DNA from 3 places in the Pseudomonas sp. TE9122 genome. Region 3 is predicted to be linked to each of the others. Evidence: riboswitches for the same ligand, from Rfam matches in the RefSeq annotation. Region 3 holds a riboswitch; each other region holds the start of a gene.

The links. A riboswitch is a leader RNA that binds a small molecule or an ion and turns the genes downstream of it on or off. The one in region 3 is predicted to bind cobalamin.
Region 1: it holds a riboswitch for cobalamin, as region 3 does, so the genes downstream of both, cobO (cob(I)yrinic acid a,c-diamide adenosyltransferase) here and ACZ9BE_RS12930 (ABC transporter substrate-binding protein) in region 3, are expected to answer to the same signal.
Region 2: it holds a riboswitch for cobalamin, as region 3 does, so the genes downstream of both, ACZ9BE_RS09800 (CbtB domain-containing protein) here and ACZ9BE_RS12930 (ABC transporter substrate-binding protein) in region 3, are expected to answer to the same signal.

The regions. Positions count from the first base shown of each region.
Region 1 covers NZ_JBWBQI010000001.1:1,262,552-1,267,553, reverse strand. Annotated here, with positions in the region: gene bluB (5,6-dimethylbenzimidazole synthase) at 1-198, opposite strand, end outside; gene ACZ9BE_RS05620 (cobyrinate a,c-diamide synthase) at 195-1,595, opposite strand; gene cobO (cob(I)yrinic acid a,c-diamide adenosyltransferase) at 1,592-2,203, opposite strand; cobalamin riboswitch at 2,286-2,515, opposite strand; gene ACZ9BE_RS05610 (hypothetical protein) at 2,678-3,262, shown strand; gene ACZ9BE_RS05605 (PQQ-dependent sugar dehydrogenase) at 3,329-4,642, shown strand; gene ACZ9BE_RS05600 (C40 family peptidase) at 4,770-5,002, opposite strand, start outside.
Region 2 covers NZ_JBWBQI010000001.1:2,153,517-2,158,518, forward strand. Annotated here, with positions in the region: gene nfuA (Fe-S biogenesis protein NfuA) at 1-544, shown strand, start outside; gene cobM (precorrin-4 C(11)-methyltransferase) at 689-1,435, opposite strand; gene ACZ9BE_RS09790 (cobalamin biosynthesis protein) at 1,514-1,927, opposite strand; gene ACZ9BE_RS09795 (CbtA family protein) at 1,924-2,625, opposite strand; gene ACZ9BE_RS09800 (CbtB domain-containing protein) at 2,637-2,834, opposite strand; cobalamin riboswitch at 2,958-3,176, opposite strand; cobalamin riboswitch at 4,060-4,271, shown strand; gene cobW (cobalamin biosynthesis protein CobW) at 4,371-5,002, shown strand, end outside.
Region 3 covers NZ_JBWBQI010000001.1:2,880,303-2,885,304, reverse strand. Annotated here, with positions in the region: gene metE (5-methyltetrahydropteroyltriglutamate--homocysteine S-methyltransferase) at 1-280, shown strand, start outside; gene ACZ9BE_RS12940 (ABC transporter ATP-binding protein) at 490-1,254, opposite strand; gene ACZ9BE_RS12935 (FecCD family ABC transporter permease) at 1,251-2,267, opposite strand; gene ACZ9BE_RS12930 (ABC transporter substrate-binding protein) at 2,264-3,277, opposite strand; cobalamin riboswitch at 3,417-3,608, opposite strand; gene ACZ9BE_RS12925 (ParD-like family protein) at 3,818-4,045, shown strand; gene map (type I methionyl aminopeptidase) at 4,042-4,833, shown strand.

The DNA.
Region 1 (5,002 bases), 1.6 Mb from region 3:
CAGAGCACGATCGCTGATGCGGATGAAGCGCCAGGGCTGCATCAGACCGACGCTCGGCGCTTGATGAGCGGCTTCAAGCAGACGACGCAGCAACTGCGGCTCGACGCTGCCGCCGGTGAAGTGGCGCATGTCGCGGCGCTCGGCGATTGCCTTGTAGACCGCTGCGCGCTCGGCTTCGGAGAAGGTGTTGTCGGTCATGGCCCCATCGCTGGCAAGCCAGCTCCCACAGGAGATCGCATTTCTTCAGGAAGCTCACCATTCACTGTGGGAGCGAGCTTGCTCGCGAAGCCGGCCTCACGATCTGGCGCAAACAATGCGGCAATCGCAGTCGGATTCGACGGGAAATAAAAATGCACATAAGAAGCCGTCATCCGCCCCTCGCGATAAACCGCCTCGGCCCCACGCCCGCCATTAGGACTCACCCCCCGGGCAATCGGCGTCAGCTCTGTGGTGGTCAGGGAATGATGATAGGTATGCCCACGCAAGGAACCTTCCGGCAGCTCAACCGCCTGCAACGCCAGCGCCGCCAGACGCTTCTGCATCACCGCCTCGCCCTTGAGCAAACCGACCAGCTCAGCACGGGTGCCTTCCACGTCGGTCAGCGAATCAAGCAGATAAAGCATGCCGCCACACTCGGCGAGCAACGGCTTGCCCGCCGCATGGTGCGCGCGGATCGCCGCCAGCATTGAGGCGTTTTGCGCCAGCGCGACGTGATGCAGCTCTGGATAGCCGCCCGGCAGATACAGGCTGTCCGCCTCGGGCAATCGGGTGTCGCGAATCGGCGAGAAGAAGCGCAATTCGGCGCCCATCGCCCGCAGCAGATCGAGACTGGCGCCATAGGTGAAGGCAAAGGCTTCATCGCGGGCAACGGCGATGCGCACACCTTTTAATAGAGGCTCGGCGGCGATGACGTCAGGCCCGGCGAATTCAACGGCCGGTGGCAGCGCGACCTCGCAACTGCTGGCCAGCGCATCGGCGGCCGCGTCGAGGCGCAGATCCAGATCATTCAATTCGCTGGCCTGAACCAGGCCGAGGTGGCGGCTCGGCAATTCGATACCGGTTTCGCGGGACAGCGCACCGTACCAGCGCAGACCTTCGGTGAGGCTGCCTTCGAGTAATTGCGCATGGCGCAAGGTGCCGACGCGGTTGGCCAGCACGCCAGCGAACGGCAAGTCCGGCTGATACTTGGCCAGGCCCAGCGCCAAGGCGCCAAAGGTCTGCGCCATGGCGGTGCCATCGATCACGCCGAGCACCGGCACACCGAAGTGGCGCGCCAGATCAGCGCTGGATGGCGTGCCGTCGAAAAGGCCCATCACGCCCTCGATCAGAATCAGGTCAGCCTCGGCGGCGGCTTCCCACAACAGCCGGCGACTTTCCTGCTCGCCGACCATCCACATGTCCAGTTGATACACCGGCGCACCGCTCGCGCGCTCGAGGATCATCGGGTCGAGAAAGTCCGGACCGCATTTGAACACGCGCACCTTGCGCCCTTGGTTGCGATGCAAACGGGCGAGTGCGGCGGTGACGGTGGTCTTGCCCTGACCGGAGGCCGGCGCGGCGATCAACACCGCCGGGCAGTGACGTGGTTGCTTCAAAGTTCGACGCCTTTCTGCGCTTTGATCCCGGCCTGAAAGGCGTGCTTGAGCATGCCCATCTCGGTGACCGTGTCGCCCATCTCGATCATTTCCGGCTTGGCGCCGCGCCCGGTGACAACCACGTGCTGCATCGGCGGGCGCGCTTGCAGATCGCTGAGCACCTGATCGAGATCGAGGTAGCCGTGCTTGAGGGCGATGTTCAATTCATCGAGCACCACCAGACCGATCGAAGGGTCGCGCAACAATTCGCGCGAGACTTCCCAAGCGGCGGTCGCAGCGGCGATGTCGCGCTGACGATCCTGGGTTTCCCAGGTGAAGCCTTCGCCCATGACGTGGAAACGCACCTGCTCGGGGAAGCGGCGGAAAAACAATTCTTCGCCAGTGCTGTTGCGGCCCTTGATGAACTGCACCACGCCGCACTGCATGCCGTGGCCCATCGCGCGGGCGAGCATGCCGAATGCCGAGCTGCTCTTGCCTTTGCCGTTGCCGGTCAGCACCAGCACCAGGCCACATTCGTCGGGCGAGTTGGCAATGCGTTCGTCGATCACGGCCTTCTTGCGCTGCATGCGCGCCAGATGGCGTTCGTCACGCTCGGGGGAATCAGTCATGGGGGAGCTCTCCGTTGAGGCTGGATAACGGCGGGCAGGCAAAAGAATAGACGGCAAAAAGCCTGGCATCGCCCACCGTGATGCCGCTGAGATGGATCAGGCCGGTCTCCGGGCTCATGAGCGGCGTTTCGCCGGACTGCGCGCCTTCCCGCTTCTTTCGAGGCAGTGGCTCAAGGCGCAGTTTTCACTCATTTACCGTTGCGGGGGCAGCGCCGGGATCGTCGTGGCTTCGCTCGAAGACCACCCTCACCGGCTTCCCTGTTTCACTCTGTCGACGCTGGGCCACAGAGCACCTGAAACAAGCGGCGAAGGTTAGAGGGTTGGGGGTGGAGCGTCAATTGAAGAGGCGCTTTGCGCGCGAATAACTGCCGCTGATCCATTGTGCAGCGGCAATCTTGTGCCAGACTGCGACAAGTGATATCAAAGAGCCATGCTTTTCCCGAAAAGCCCATTACAACAATAAGGATGACGACGATGCAAGGCATGATCATCAGCAACCCGCGCCTGGAATTTCTGCGCCCGGTGCTGGAACGCTGGTTTGACTGTATCGATCGCTACAACACTGTACGCGGCGACAACGACACGCCGTACTGGCACGACGAGAAAGCCAATCTCGGCCTGCTCGCGGCAGCGGCGTGGATGGCTGAAATGGTCACGCTGAACGACACGGCCACGCGCAAACAGAACGAAGAAGGCGAACGCAATGCTCGCGCCGACCTGCTGATTGCCGGCGCCGAAGACCGCGCGTTCATTCAGGCCACGCAACGTTGGCCACGGGTCAACAATCTCAACCTGACCCAGGCCCTGCTCGACATCACCGTTGATGCCAAGCGCATCAGCTACGCCAGCGATCTCAAGCTCGGCTGCCTCTTTGTTGCTCCGCAAAAACCTCAGCACAGCGCCAGCCCCGAAGAATTGCAGGACATGGTCGACGACCTGCAAAAGGAACACACCTGCGCCGTGGCCTGGTATTTCCCCTACGCCTATCGCAAATTGCACAGCGACGCGGGCAACTATCATCCGGGCATCGCCGTGCTGTTCAAGGAAGCCCGCGGTTGAGCAGTTGAACCATCGGGCCTGCGCCCTCCTCTATGTTTAGGAATGCATTCATAGGGAAGATCAGCAATGCGCAAGGCCCAACTCGCTCTTATCATCGCCGTCGCTGGCGGGCTCGCCGCCTGCGGTGAAACCTCCAGCCTGCAAGTCTCCGACGGCACCGGCCCGTCACCGAAACTGCCCGAACCGAACAAGACGCTGATCCCGACAGTCAACATCGCCCCGGCGGTGGGCTGGCCGGACGGCGCGAAACCGACCGCAGCGGCCGGCACCCAGGTCGCCGCGTTTGCCGAAGGCCTCGATCACCCGCGCTGGCTCTACGTGCTGCCCAACGGCGATGTGCTGGTGGCGGAAACCAATGCGCCGCCCAAGCCCGATGACAGCAAAGGCATTCGTGGCTGGGTGATGAAGAAAGTCATGGGCAAGGCCGGCGCCGGCGTGCCCAGCCCGAACCGCATCACCCTGCTGCGTGATGCCGACCACGATGGCGTCGCGGAAACCCGCACGGTGTTCCTGCAGAACCTCAACTCGCCATTTGGCATGACGCTGGTTGGCAACGATTTGTACGTAGCCGACACCGACCGCCTGCTGCGCTTCAACTACGAGCCGGGCGCCACCGAGATCAAGACCCAACCGATCAAAGTCGTCGACTTGCCCGGCGGCACGCTGAATCACCACTGGACCAAAAACGTCATCGCCAGCAAGGACGGCAACAAGCTCTACGTCACCGTCGGCTCGAACAGTAACGTTGGCGAAAACGGTCTGGATCAGGAAGAAGGCCGCGCGGCGATCTGGGAAGTCGATCGTGCGACCGGCAATCACCGGATCTTCGCCTCGGGTATCCGCAACCCCAACGGCCTGGCTTGGGAACCCACCAGCGGCGCCTTGTGGACAGCGGTCAACGAGCGTGACGAAATCGGCAGCGATCTGGTGCCGGACTACATCACCTCGGTCAAGGACGGCGGCTTCTATGGCTGGCCGTTCAGCTACTACGGCCAGCACGTCGATGTGCGGGTCAAACCGCAGAATCCGGATCTGGTGGCCAAGGCCATCGCTCCGGATTACGCGGTCGGTCCGCACACCGCTTCGCTGGGCCTGACCTTCGCCGATGGCAACCGCTTGCCGGCGCAATTCAAGGAAGGCGCATTCATTGGCCAGCACGGCTCGTGGAACCGCAAACCGCACAGTGGCTACAAGGTGATTTTCGTGCCGTTTACTGGCGGCAAGCCGACCGGGCAGCCGGTGGATGTGCTGACCGGTTTCCTCGACAAGGACGAGAATGCGCTGGGCCGCCCGGTAGGCGTGGTGATCGATCAGCAAGGTAGCTTGCTGGTGGCGGATGATGTGGGCAACAAGGTGTGGCGCGTTTCTGCCAGCAAGTAAGTTAAGCGCGACGCAAAAAATGTGGGAGCGAGCCTGCTCGCGAAAGCGGTTTATCAGTCAGATCATTGTCGACTGACACTCCGCCTTCGCGAGCAGGCTCGCTCCCACATTTAGTTATGCATACGCACTAGGGGTTATGCGCCAGCTGCCCCGGCTGCAACACCCGCTTGGCGCTCAGATACGCCTTCTGCCAATACGCTTTCGACAGACTGTCGAGCTTGACCGTGCCGCCAGTGGCCGGTGCATGCACGAAGCGACCCTCGCCGACGTAAATCCCCGCATGACTGACCTGCGAGCCGCCATTGGTGGCGAAGAAAATCAGGTCGCCGGTTTGCAAGCCTTCCTTGCCGACATTCGGCG
Region 2 (5,002 bases), 730 kb from region 3:
GGCTGATCTGCTCTCCAAGCAGAACACCCCGGGCATCGGCATCCGTGTCTTCATCACCCAGCCTGGTACCCAGTACGCCGAAACCTGCATTGCCTACTGCAAGCCAGGCGAAGAGAAGCCTGAAGACACCGCGCTGGGGCTGAAAAGCTTCACCGCCTACATCGATTCGTTCAGCGAAGCGTTTCTTGATGACGCGGTCGTTGATTACGCCACCGACCGCATGGGCGGCCAACTGACCATCAAGGCACCGAATGCCAAAGTGCCGATGGTCAATGCCGACAGCCCGGTCAACGAGCGCATCAACTACTACCTGCAAACCGAGATCAACCCGGGGCTGGCCAGCCACGGCGGTCAGGTCAGCCTGATCGACGTTGTCGAGGACGGCATTGCCGTGTTGCAGTTCGGTGGCGGTTGCCAGGGCTGCGGCCAGGCCGACGTAACCTTGAAGGAAGGCATCGAGCGCACCCTGCTCGAGCGCATTCCGGAGCTCAAGGGCGTTCGCGACGTGACCGACCACACGCAGAAAGAAAACGCCTACTACTAAGGCGTTCGCTGCGAACATGAAAAACGGCGCCCCGTGAGCGCCGTTTTTTTATGGGTAACTTTTGCCGCCCCCATTCGCGAGCAGGCTCGCTCCCACAATGAAATGCAATCACCTGTGGGAGCGAGCCTGCTCGCGAAGGCGTCTTCAAGGGCGATAAAGATGCGCATGCCCGGCGCGATACAACGATGATTCGCCAAACACCTCGCTGCCCAGCACCCTGCCAACCAGAATCAGCGCCGTACGCCGAAAGCCTTTGGCCTCGACCTTGTCGGCAATGTCCGCCAATGTACCTACCACCCAGTCCTGATCCGGCCATGTCGCGCGGTGAATAACGGCAATCGGGCAGTCCGCGCCGTAATGCGGCAGCAGTTCGACCAGTATCTTTTCCAGATGATTGACCCCCAGATGAATGGCCATGGTCGCGCCGTGCTGCGCCAGGCTCGCCAGTTCTTCGCCGGCGGGCATCGCGGTCTTGTCGGCGTAACGGGTCAGGATCACGCTTTGCGAAATGTCCGGCAGGGTCAACTCGGCGCCCAGCAGCGCTGCGCATGCCGCTGTGGCGGTCACGCCCGGAATGATCTCGAAAGGAATGTTCAGCTCACGCAAGTAGCGAATCTGCTCACCAATCGCGCCGTACAGACCTGGATCCCCGGAATGCACACGGGCCACATCCTGGCCTTGGGCATGGGCAGTCTTGATCTGATCGATGATCTGTTCCAAGTGCAGTTCAGCGCTATTGACCACGATTTCGGCCTGATGACCTTCCAGCACCGCGGCGGGTACCAGCGAACCGGCGTAGATAATCACCGGGCAGCTGCGAATCAGCCGTTGGCCTTTGACGGTGATGAGTTCCGGGTCGCCGGGGCCGGCGCCGATGAAGTAGACGGTCATCGTTGAGTCCTTGTGAAGAGGCGCAGGCACACTGCAGATGAAGCGTGCTCATGATCAATGGCGGGGATTATCGGGATTTTATGCAGCGCCGGCCAATGCCAGCGTGGCCTGCGCATATTTCTGCCGGTGGATCAGCAGTTTCGCCGGCGCCTGAATCAGTTGCTCGGCGAGCGCCAGCGCGGCGCTTTCCGCCACGCCGTAGCAGCCGGTGCGCTCAAAGGCGATCTGCGATTGATGGCTGAGGCGCTGCTGATAGGGCGCCAGTTCGGCACTGTTGAAATACTGCAGCGGCAGGTTCAACTGTGTGGCCAGTTCCAGCAACCCCGGTTCGTCGCGCTTGAGATCGATACTCGCCAGAGCCTTGACCGCTCGCAGTTCGATGCGGTGTGCCTGCAAAGCCTGGTCGAGTAACGCACGCAACGTACTGGCCGGGCAGCCCCGCTGGCAGCCGAGGCCGACCACGAGGGTCGGCGCTGCGCGGTCATCGGTCATGCCTGATATGGGCCTGCGCTTTTGCGGCGGAACAACCATGCACTGATCAGGCCCAAGGCCAGCCAGAACGCGACGTTGGTCAGCTGCGAAGCGATTTTGAACTGGGTTTCCAGTGCCTCTGGAGCGAGCATCGAATGCACCTGCGGTTGCGGCGCGCCGATCACATGCGGCACGGCGAGAATCGCTACACCAAGAAGCTTCATCAGCCAGTGACGGCTGAAAGCGATCAGTGCCAGGCCGACAGCGGTCGAAGCGGCAGTGCCGATCCACCAGATCTGCCGCGAAGCCAGATCGGCGGCGGCTGTGCCCGGCAACTCAGGTGGCAGGCCCAAGGTCGGCGCGAGAACGAACGTGGCGTAACCGGCCAGACCCCAGAGCAGCCCTTGCGAGGTCTTGGTCGGCGCGCGCAAGGTGTACAGGCCGGCGAGCATCAAGGCGAAACCCACTGCCACCACCAGATTACCGCCAGTGGTCGAGACCACACGCTGCCAGCCGTCTTCCGGCTCCCAGGCTTCGCCATCATGGCTGTGGGCGGCGGTGCCGGCGGCGTGTTCGTGGACTTGCGCGACCGGTTCGGATTTCTCGAAGGTTTCGGCCTGCAGAATCAGTGGCGATACCCAGAAACTCTGCAGCAGGGTCAGCAGCAGGGCGGCCAGCAAGCCGGTGAAGCCTGCGGTTTGCGCGATACGTTTGATCATTTCGGCAGGCCTCAGTGGCACGGGAACGCGGCGCTGTGGCGGGTATCGTGGGCGGCGTTGTGCACCGCTTCGATGTGCGAGAAACCGGCGAACCAGACCAGGCTGGCACCGAGGATCGAGGCGAAGAGGGCGGCGGCGACGCGTTGGCCGAGTGTGGTGCTGCTGGAGATGTGGTCAGTGTGGCTGACGGTGTTACTGATGATCGACATAGCGCTTCCCTCTGAAATGTCAGCGGGTAAACAGAGCGCATGAAAATCCCTGCGAGCCGGGCACGCAGGGATTTCGAACAGCGCCCGCCCACCGCGGGTTTGTTTGTGGTCAGCGGCGCTTGCGCGTGCTGGGTGTTGCGGGCCGGTCTCCGGGCTTGCGAGGGGTTGGCTGGTCGCCGACCTGCAAGCATCACCTTCCCATGCCGGGGCACAGTGGATCTGACGCTTCGCTCGCTTACCGTTGCGGGGGCAGCACCGGACTGACATGGCTTTGAGTAAAGCACATGATTCACCGGTTTCCCGTTTCACCCTGTGAAGGGCACCCGTAACAAGGTGGGCAGGAGAACATGGGTTTGGGTTTTTAGTCAATTTCCGGGGAGTTTTCGGTGCTGCGGTGGGGGATTTTTCTGATGTTTTTGTGTGTATATCCGTTGCTGCGGGTGTTGCTGATTACGGTTTCGCCCTTACGGCGAGGCACTTTTTCCAAACGCCGAAAAAGTACCCAAAAAGGCTTGCTCCTACGTTCGGCCCTCGCAGGCTCGGGTTCCTTCGCTCCGGGACTGATCCGGGCGCAGCGGCTCCGGTTTGCTTCGCTGCACCTACACTCGCTGTGTACGACTGCGTCGTACGGTCGCTGCGCTCCCACGCCCGGATCAATCCCTCCACTCAGCCTTCCGACGTCGCCGGTGGATCAAGATCAAGAGCACTCGAGCTTGCGCTCATTGTTGAGTGGGGCGGCTGCGCCGCGGGCAGCTGCGCTGCTTTGCTTTTGCTTTTGTGGGAGCGAGCCTGCTCGCGAAGGCGGCCTGACATCCGACCTGTTCTTGAGCTGGTGCGCGATCCAACTGTAGGAGCTGCCGAAGGCTGCGATCTTTTGCTTTTGCCTTTGCTTTTGCTCTGGCTTTTGATCTTTTGCCCCTTCGGCAGGCTTCGTTACGGGATCGATCCGGGGGTGGGAGCGCAGCGACCGTGCGACGCAGTCGTACACAGCGGAAGGAGGTGCAGCGAAGCAAACCGTAGCCGCTGCGCCCGGATCGGTCCCGTAACGAAGGTACCCCGAGCCCCAGCGAGCGGGCCGTACGCCGGGGCAAAGCCTTTTGGTTCCTTTTTGGCGTTTGAAAAAGGGACTCGCTGTAAGAGCGAAACCATAAGAAGCCGTTACCGCAGCAACGGATATGCCCCCGAACTCAAACTCAACGCCCATTGACCCACGACGGACCCATGCGTAGCCTTGCGCTTTCGAGGTTCTTCGGCACTCGCCGAAGCTAAGAAGGGAACGCGGTCAAAGCCGCGGCTGCCCCCGCAACTGTGAACGGTGATGTTCGTTGCCACGCCACTGCCAGCTCAACCGATGAGCCAGCGGGAAGGCGCAATGGACGCCAGGCCCAACGCCTGAACGCCGTCAGCCAGGAGACCTGCCTCGTCACAGATTCTCACTACAACCGGGCGGGGTGATCCGGTGGCGAATGCTTCCGGCGTGCACGCGCGCTGCCGGTTCTCGTCCCGTATGCCCGCCGCTTGCCAAAGGGCATACCGATGAAAACACTGGCCAAACTCCCCGTCACCATCGTCACCGGTTTCCTCGGTTCGGGCAAAACCACGCTGCTGCGGCACATGCTCGACAACGCTCAGGGCCGGCGCATCGCGGTGATCGTCAACGAGTTTGGCGAGCTGGGCATCGACGGTGAAATCCTCAAGCAATGCACCATCGGCTGCACCGAAGAAGAGGCCAGCGGCCGCGTTTATGAGCTGGCCAACGGCTGCCTGTGCTGCACCGTGCAGGAAGAATTCTTCCCGGTGATGCGCGAGCTGGTTGCCCGTCGCGGCGATCTCGACCACATCCTTATTGAAACCTCGGGCCTGGCCCTGCCAAAACCGCTGGTGCAAGCCTTCCAGTGGCCGGAAATTCGCAGTGCCTGCACCGTCGATGCAGTCATCACCGTGGTCGACAGCCCGGCCGTCGCTGCTGGCACCTTCGCCGCGTTCCCGGATCAGGTCGATGCCCAGCGCAAACTCGATCCGAACCTTGATCACGAGTCGCCGCTGCATGAACTGTTCGCCGATCAACTGGCCAGCGCTGACCTGGTGATCCTCAACAAAGCCGACCAGACCAGCCCGCAAGACCTGGCTCGCGTACGCGCTGAAGTAGCCGAAGAGCTGCCGCCAGC
Region 3 (5,002 bases):
CATCGAAACCTCGCGTTCGGACATGGAACTGCTCGAAGCGTTTGAAGCGTTTGCCTACCCGAACGACATCGGCCCCGGCGTGTACGACATTCACTCGCCACGCATTCCCGATGTGTCGGAAATGGTTGGCTTGCTGCGCAAGGCGGCGCAGCGTATTCCGGTGGAGCGGCTGTGGGTCAATCCGGATTGCGGCTTGAAAACCCGAGGCTGGCCAGAGACCGAGGCGGCGTTGGTGCACATGGTCAGCGCCGCGCGGCAACTGCGCAAAGAGTGGGCCTGACCCTTTACCGCCCTGGAATACATAACCCTGTGGGAGCGAGCCTGCTCGCGAAAGCGGTGTGTCAATCGACACCATGTTGGATGACCTGACGCCTTCGCGAGCAGGCTCGCTCCCACAGAACTCGCGTTCTCCCCGTCATTCACGGCAACACACAAATCCTTTGTGGGAGCGAGCCTGCTCGCGAAAGCGGTGTGTCAGCCACCCATGCATCAGGCAAGGAAGCGCAATATCGGCGCACCATCGAACGGGTCTGTCAGATAGTGCGCCCTGACCCCGAAAGTCGTCTGTAACCGCTCCGGCGTCAGCACTTGCAGCGGCTCGCCAAGCGCGACCAGACGCCCGCGCTCCAGCACCGCCAGGCGATCGCACTTGAGCGCCTGATTGAGATCGTGCAGGGCGATCAGCGTAGTCACCGGCAGTGCGCGCACCACTTGCAGAATGCTCAACTGATGCTGGATGTCGAGGTGGTTGGCCGGCTCGTCGAGCAGCAGGATCTGCGGGCGCTGCGCCAGTGCGCGGGCGATGTGCACGCGTTGGCGTTCCCCGCCGGAGAGGCTGCGCCAGAGGCGGTTGCGCAGGTGCACGGCGTCGACGTCAATCAGCGCTTGCTCGACGATGGCGTCATCGGCGGGCGACCACGGTTGCAGCGCCGACAACCACGGCGTGCGCCCCAGCGCCACCGCGTCGAACACGCGAATGCCATCGTCGGTATCGGCCTGTTGCTCAACCACCGCGAGCGTCTGCGCGATGCTGCGCCGCGACATTTTGCCCAGCGCCTGACCGCCGAGCTGCACATGGCCCGCGCTCGGTTCGCGCAGGCCGGCCAGCAATTTGAGCAGCGTGGATTTACCCGAACCGTTCGGCCCGACAATGCCCAGGGTCTCGCCGCGCTGAACGTCGATGCTGACACCGTTGAGCAACTCGGCACCGCGCACCTTGAAGCTCAACCCAGCACAGCTCAGAACCGTGTTCATCGCGCCGATCTCCGGCCCACCAGAATCAGCGCGAACACTGGCGCGCCGACCAGCGCAGTGATCACGCCGACCGGGATCACCTGACCCTTGATCAGGGTGCGCGACAGCACATCTGCGGCGATCAGAAACACCGCGCCGCCTAGGGCGCTGGCCGGCAGCAGACGCGCATGACCGGTGCCGAGCAATAACCGCGCTGCGTGGGGAATCACCAGACCGACAAAGCCGATCGAGCCGACAATCGACACCATCACCGCCGTCACCAGCGCGGCGCAGCCGATCAGCAGGATCTGTACGCTACGCACGGCAATGCCGAGGGAGGCCGCCGAGTCCGCACCAAAGGTGAACGCATCCAGCGCCCGGCGATGCCACAGACAAACAACCAACCCCAACACAGCCACCGGCACCGCCAGCCACACCGACGGCCAGCGCACGCCGCCGAGATTGCCGAGCAGCCAGAACATGATCCCGCGCGCCTGTTCCGAGCTGGCCGAGCGGGTGATCAGAAAAGCGGTGAGGGCGTTGAACAGCTGCGAGCCGGCAATCCCGGCAAGAATGATCTGCCCGGTGCCGCTGGCCGAGCCGCTGACCCGTGCCAACAGGATCACCAGTACGAACGCCGTCACCGCGCCGGCAAACGCACCGACCGACAGTGAAATCGCCCCGGCGCCGACGCCAAGCAGGGCGACCATCACCGCGCCAGTCGAGGCACCCGCGGAAATCCCCAGCAGATACGGATCGGCCAGCGGATTGCGCAGCAGCGATTGCAGGATCACCCCGCACGTCGCCAGACCGGCGCCGCAGGCCGCCGCGACCAGCGCGCGGGTCAGGCGATAGTTCCAGACGATGCCTTCGTCGATCGGGTCGAGCACATAACCGGCGCCCCACAGCTTGTTGGCCAGCACCTGCAACACCACGCTCGGCTCGATCGAAGTCTCACCAATGGCCACGCCGCCGATCAGCGCGACCGACAGCGTCAACAGCACCAGCAGCAAACGGATCAGGCGTCTGCTCATTGCGACAGGTCGTAGCCGTTGATGGCGCTGGCCAGTTGTTCGAGGCCGTCGAAGGTGCGCAGGCTGGCCTGCATGGCCATGGCGTCAAGGATGATGATGCGGTTGTGCTTGACCGCGTCCATGTTGCGCGTCACCGGATCACTGCGCAGGAAGGCGAGTTTCTTCTGATAGTCGTCCGCCGGGAAACGTCGACGATCCATGCGCGCGATCACCAGAAACGTCGGGTTGGCCTTGGCGATGGTTTCCCAGCCGACCGTTGGCCATTCTTCATCGGACTCGACGACGTTGCGCACGCCGAGGGTGCTGAGCATGAAATCGGGAACGCCTTTGTGCCCGGCCACGAACGGCTCGATGTCCATCTCGGCGCTGGAGAACCACACCAGGGCGCTGACGTCTTTGCGCTGCTGGTTTTTCGCGGTGGCGATCGACTGCGCGAGGCTGGCTTTGAGCTGCTCATTGAGCTGCTCGCCACGCGCCTGCACGTCGAAAATCGCCGCCAGTTGGCTCACGCTTTTGTAGATGCTGTCGATGCGAAACGGTGCCAGCCGCGTCCCGTCCGAACCAACGAGGTTGTCCTTGGCTTCGCAATCGGAGGGCAGCAGATAGGTCGGAATCTTCAGTTCATGAAACTGCTCGCGGGTGCCGACCGCGCCTTGCGGGCCGACCATCCATTCCAGCTCGACGGCAACCAGCTCCGGGCGTTTGGCGATCACCGCTTCGAAACTCGGCTCGTTGTCGGCGAGGCGCTCGATCCTGTCGTTCTGTGCTTTGTATGTGCCCAGCACATCGTTGAACCACAGCGAAGTGCCGACGACTTTGTCGCCCAGACCCAAGGCGTAGAGCATTTCGGTGCCGGCCTGGCCGATAGTCACCGTGCGCGCAGGTGCGTGTTGAAAGGTCAGGCTGCTGCCACAATTTTCGACGGTCAGCGGATACGCAGTCGGCGCCGCTTGCGCCAGGGCGCAAAGGCTCAGAGCGGTGAGCAGGGTGGCAACGCGGGGCAGCAGCATGGGGCATCTCCAAGGGAACCGTACGGGAGCGGGCGGGTACGGTTTGGAAACACACCTCGGGCGCGGTCGTGGAAACTGCGCAAGGCCGGCACGGGGAAAATGCGCACGGCACGATGTCCTTCCCGGACACCCCGCCGGTTGGTCAGTCACTGTGCCGGCAGGTCTCCTGACTGATGCGTCATCGCCACGCTCCGGCCTTCCCGGGGTTCACCCAGTGGCAGTCGAGGAGCAGGCTCGGCACCTACAGTTGCGGGGGCAGTTCCGATTGATGCGTGGAGCACCTCGGATTCCCTATTAATTCCGTGTGGAAACCGGCGCGGGCATGGTAGTCGATCAGGCCGCTGATGGGGAGCCGAATCTGCTTTGGTACGAGCTGCCGAAGGCTGCGATCTTTTGATCTGGTCTTTAACGGGCAAGATCAAAAGATCGCAGCCTTCGGCAGCTCCTACACGGGTGCGTGTTTGCGTGGCGGAGTGTTTGCAATCCGAGGGTAAGCTTGGCTAGTATACGATCCATATACATTTCGTATCGGATATAGACATGGGCATCGTAAAGATTTCAGAGGACATGCACGAGAACCTGCGTATCTCCAGCAACGCCCTCAGCCGCTCGATCAACGCGCAGGCCGAGCACTGGATGCGCATCGGCATGCTCGCCGAGCTGCATCCCAATCTCGACCACAGCGCCATTTGCCGCCTGCTGATCCGCGCCGAACAGAATGGTGGGCTGGATCTGCAACAACTGACTCAGGAAGCCGTCAGCGCATGAGAAACCAGATCAAGATCAACACCCCGGCCGACATCGAAAAATCCCGTGCCGCCGGCAAACTCGCCGCTGAAGTGCTGGCAATGCTGGTGCCGCATGTGAAGGCTGGCGTGACCACCGATGAGCTGGATCGACTGTGCAACGATTACATCGTCAATGTGCAGAAGGCGGTGCCAGCCAATGTCGGTTATCACGGCTTTCCGAAAACCGTCTGCGCGTCGGTCAACGATGTGGTGTGCCACGGGATTCCATCGGGTACGCCATTGAAAGACGGCGACATCGTCAACCTCGACATCGCGGTGATCAAGGACGGCTGGTTCGGCGATACCAGTCGCATGTATGTGGTGGGCGAGGCGACTCCTGAAGCGCAGCACCTGATCAAGACCACCTACGAAGCCATGTGCGCAGGCATCCGTGCAGTGAAGCCGGGCGCAACGCTGGGCGATATCGGTCACGCGATCCAGAGCCTGGCGGAGGCGGAGGGCTTCAGTGTGGTACGCGAATACTGCGGCCATGGCATCGGCAAGGTCTATCACGATGAACCGCAGATCCTGCATTACGGCTTTCCCAATCAGGGCCTGAAGCTTAAGGCCGGGATGATTTTCACCGTGGAACCGATGCTCAATGCCGGCAAACGCCATGTGAAGAACATGCCGGATGGCTGGACCGTATTGACCAAGGATGGCTCGTTGTCGGCGCAGTGGGAGCATATGGTCGCGGTGACGGAGAGCGGGTTCGAAGTGCTGACGGCTTGGCCGGATGAGATTGAAGGGTACCGGGCCATTGGCTAATACCGTGTCGCCTGCTTGCCCTCACCCTAGCCCTCTCCCAATGGGAGAGGGGACTGACCGAGGTGTTGTTGCGAGATACGCCGACGTGCGATACCGAGTCGAACTTACATTTTGAACAGCATGAAGATCGGCTCCCTTTCCCCCTCGCCCCCCGTGGGGGAGAGGGCTG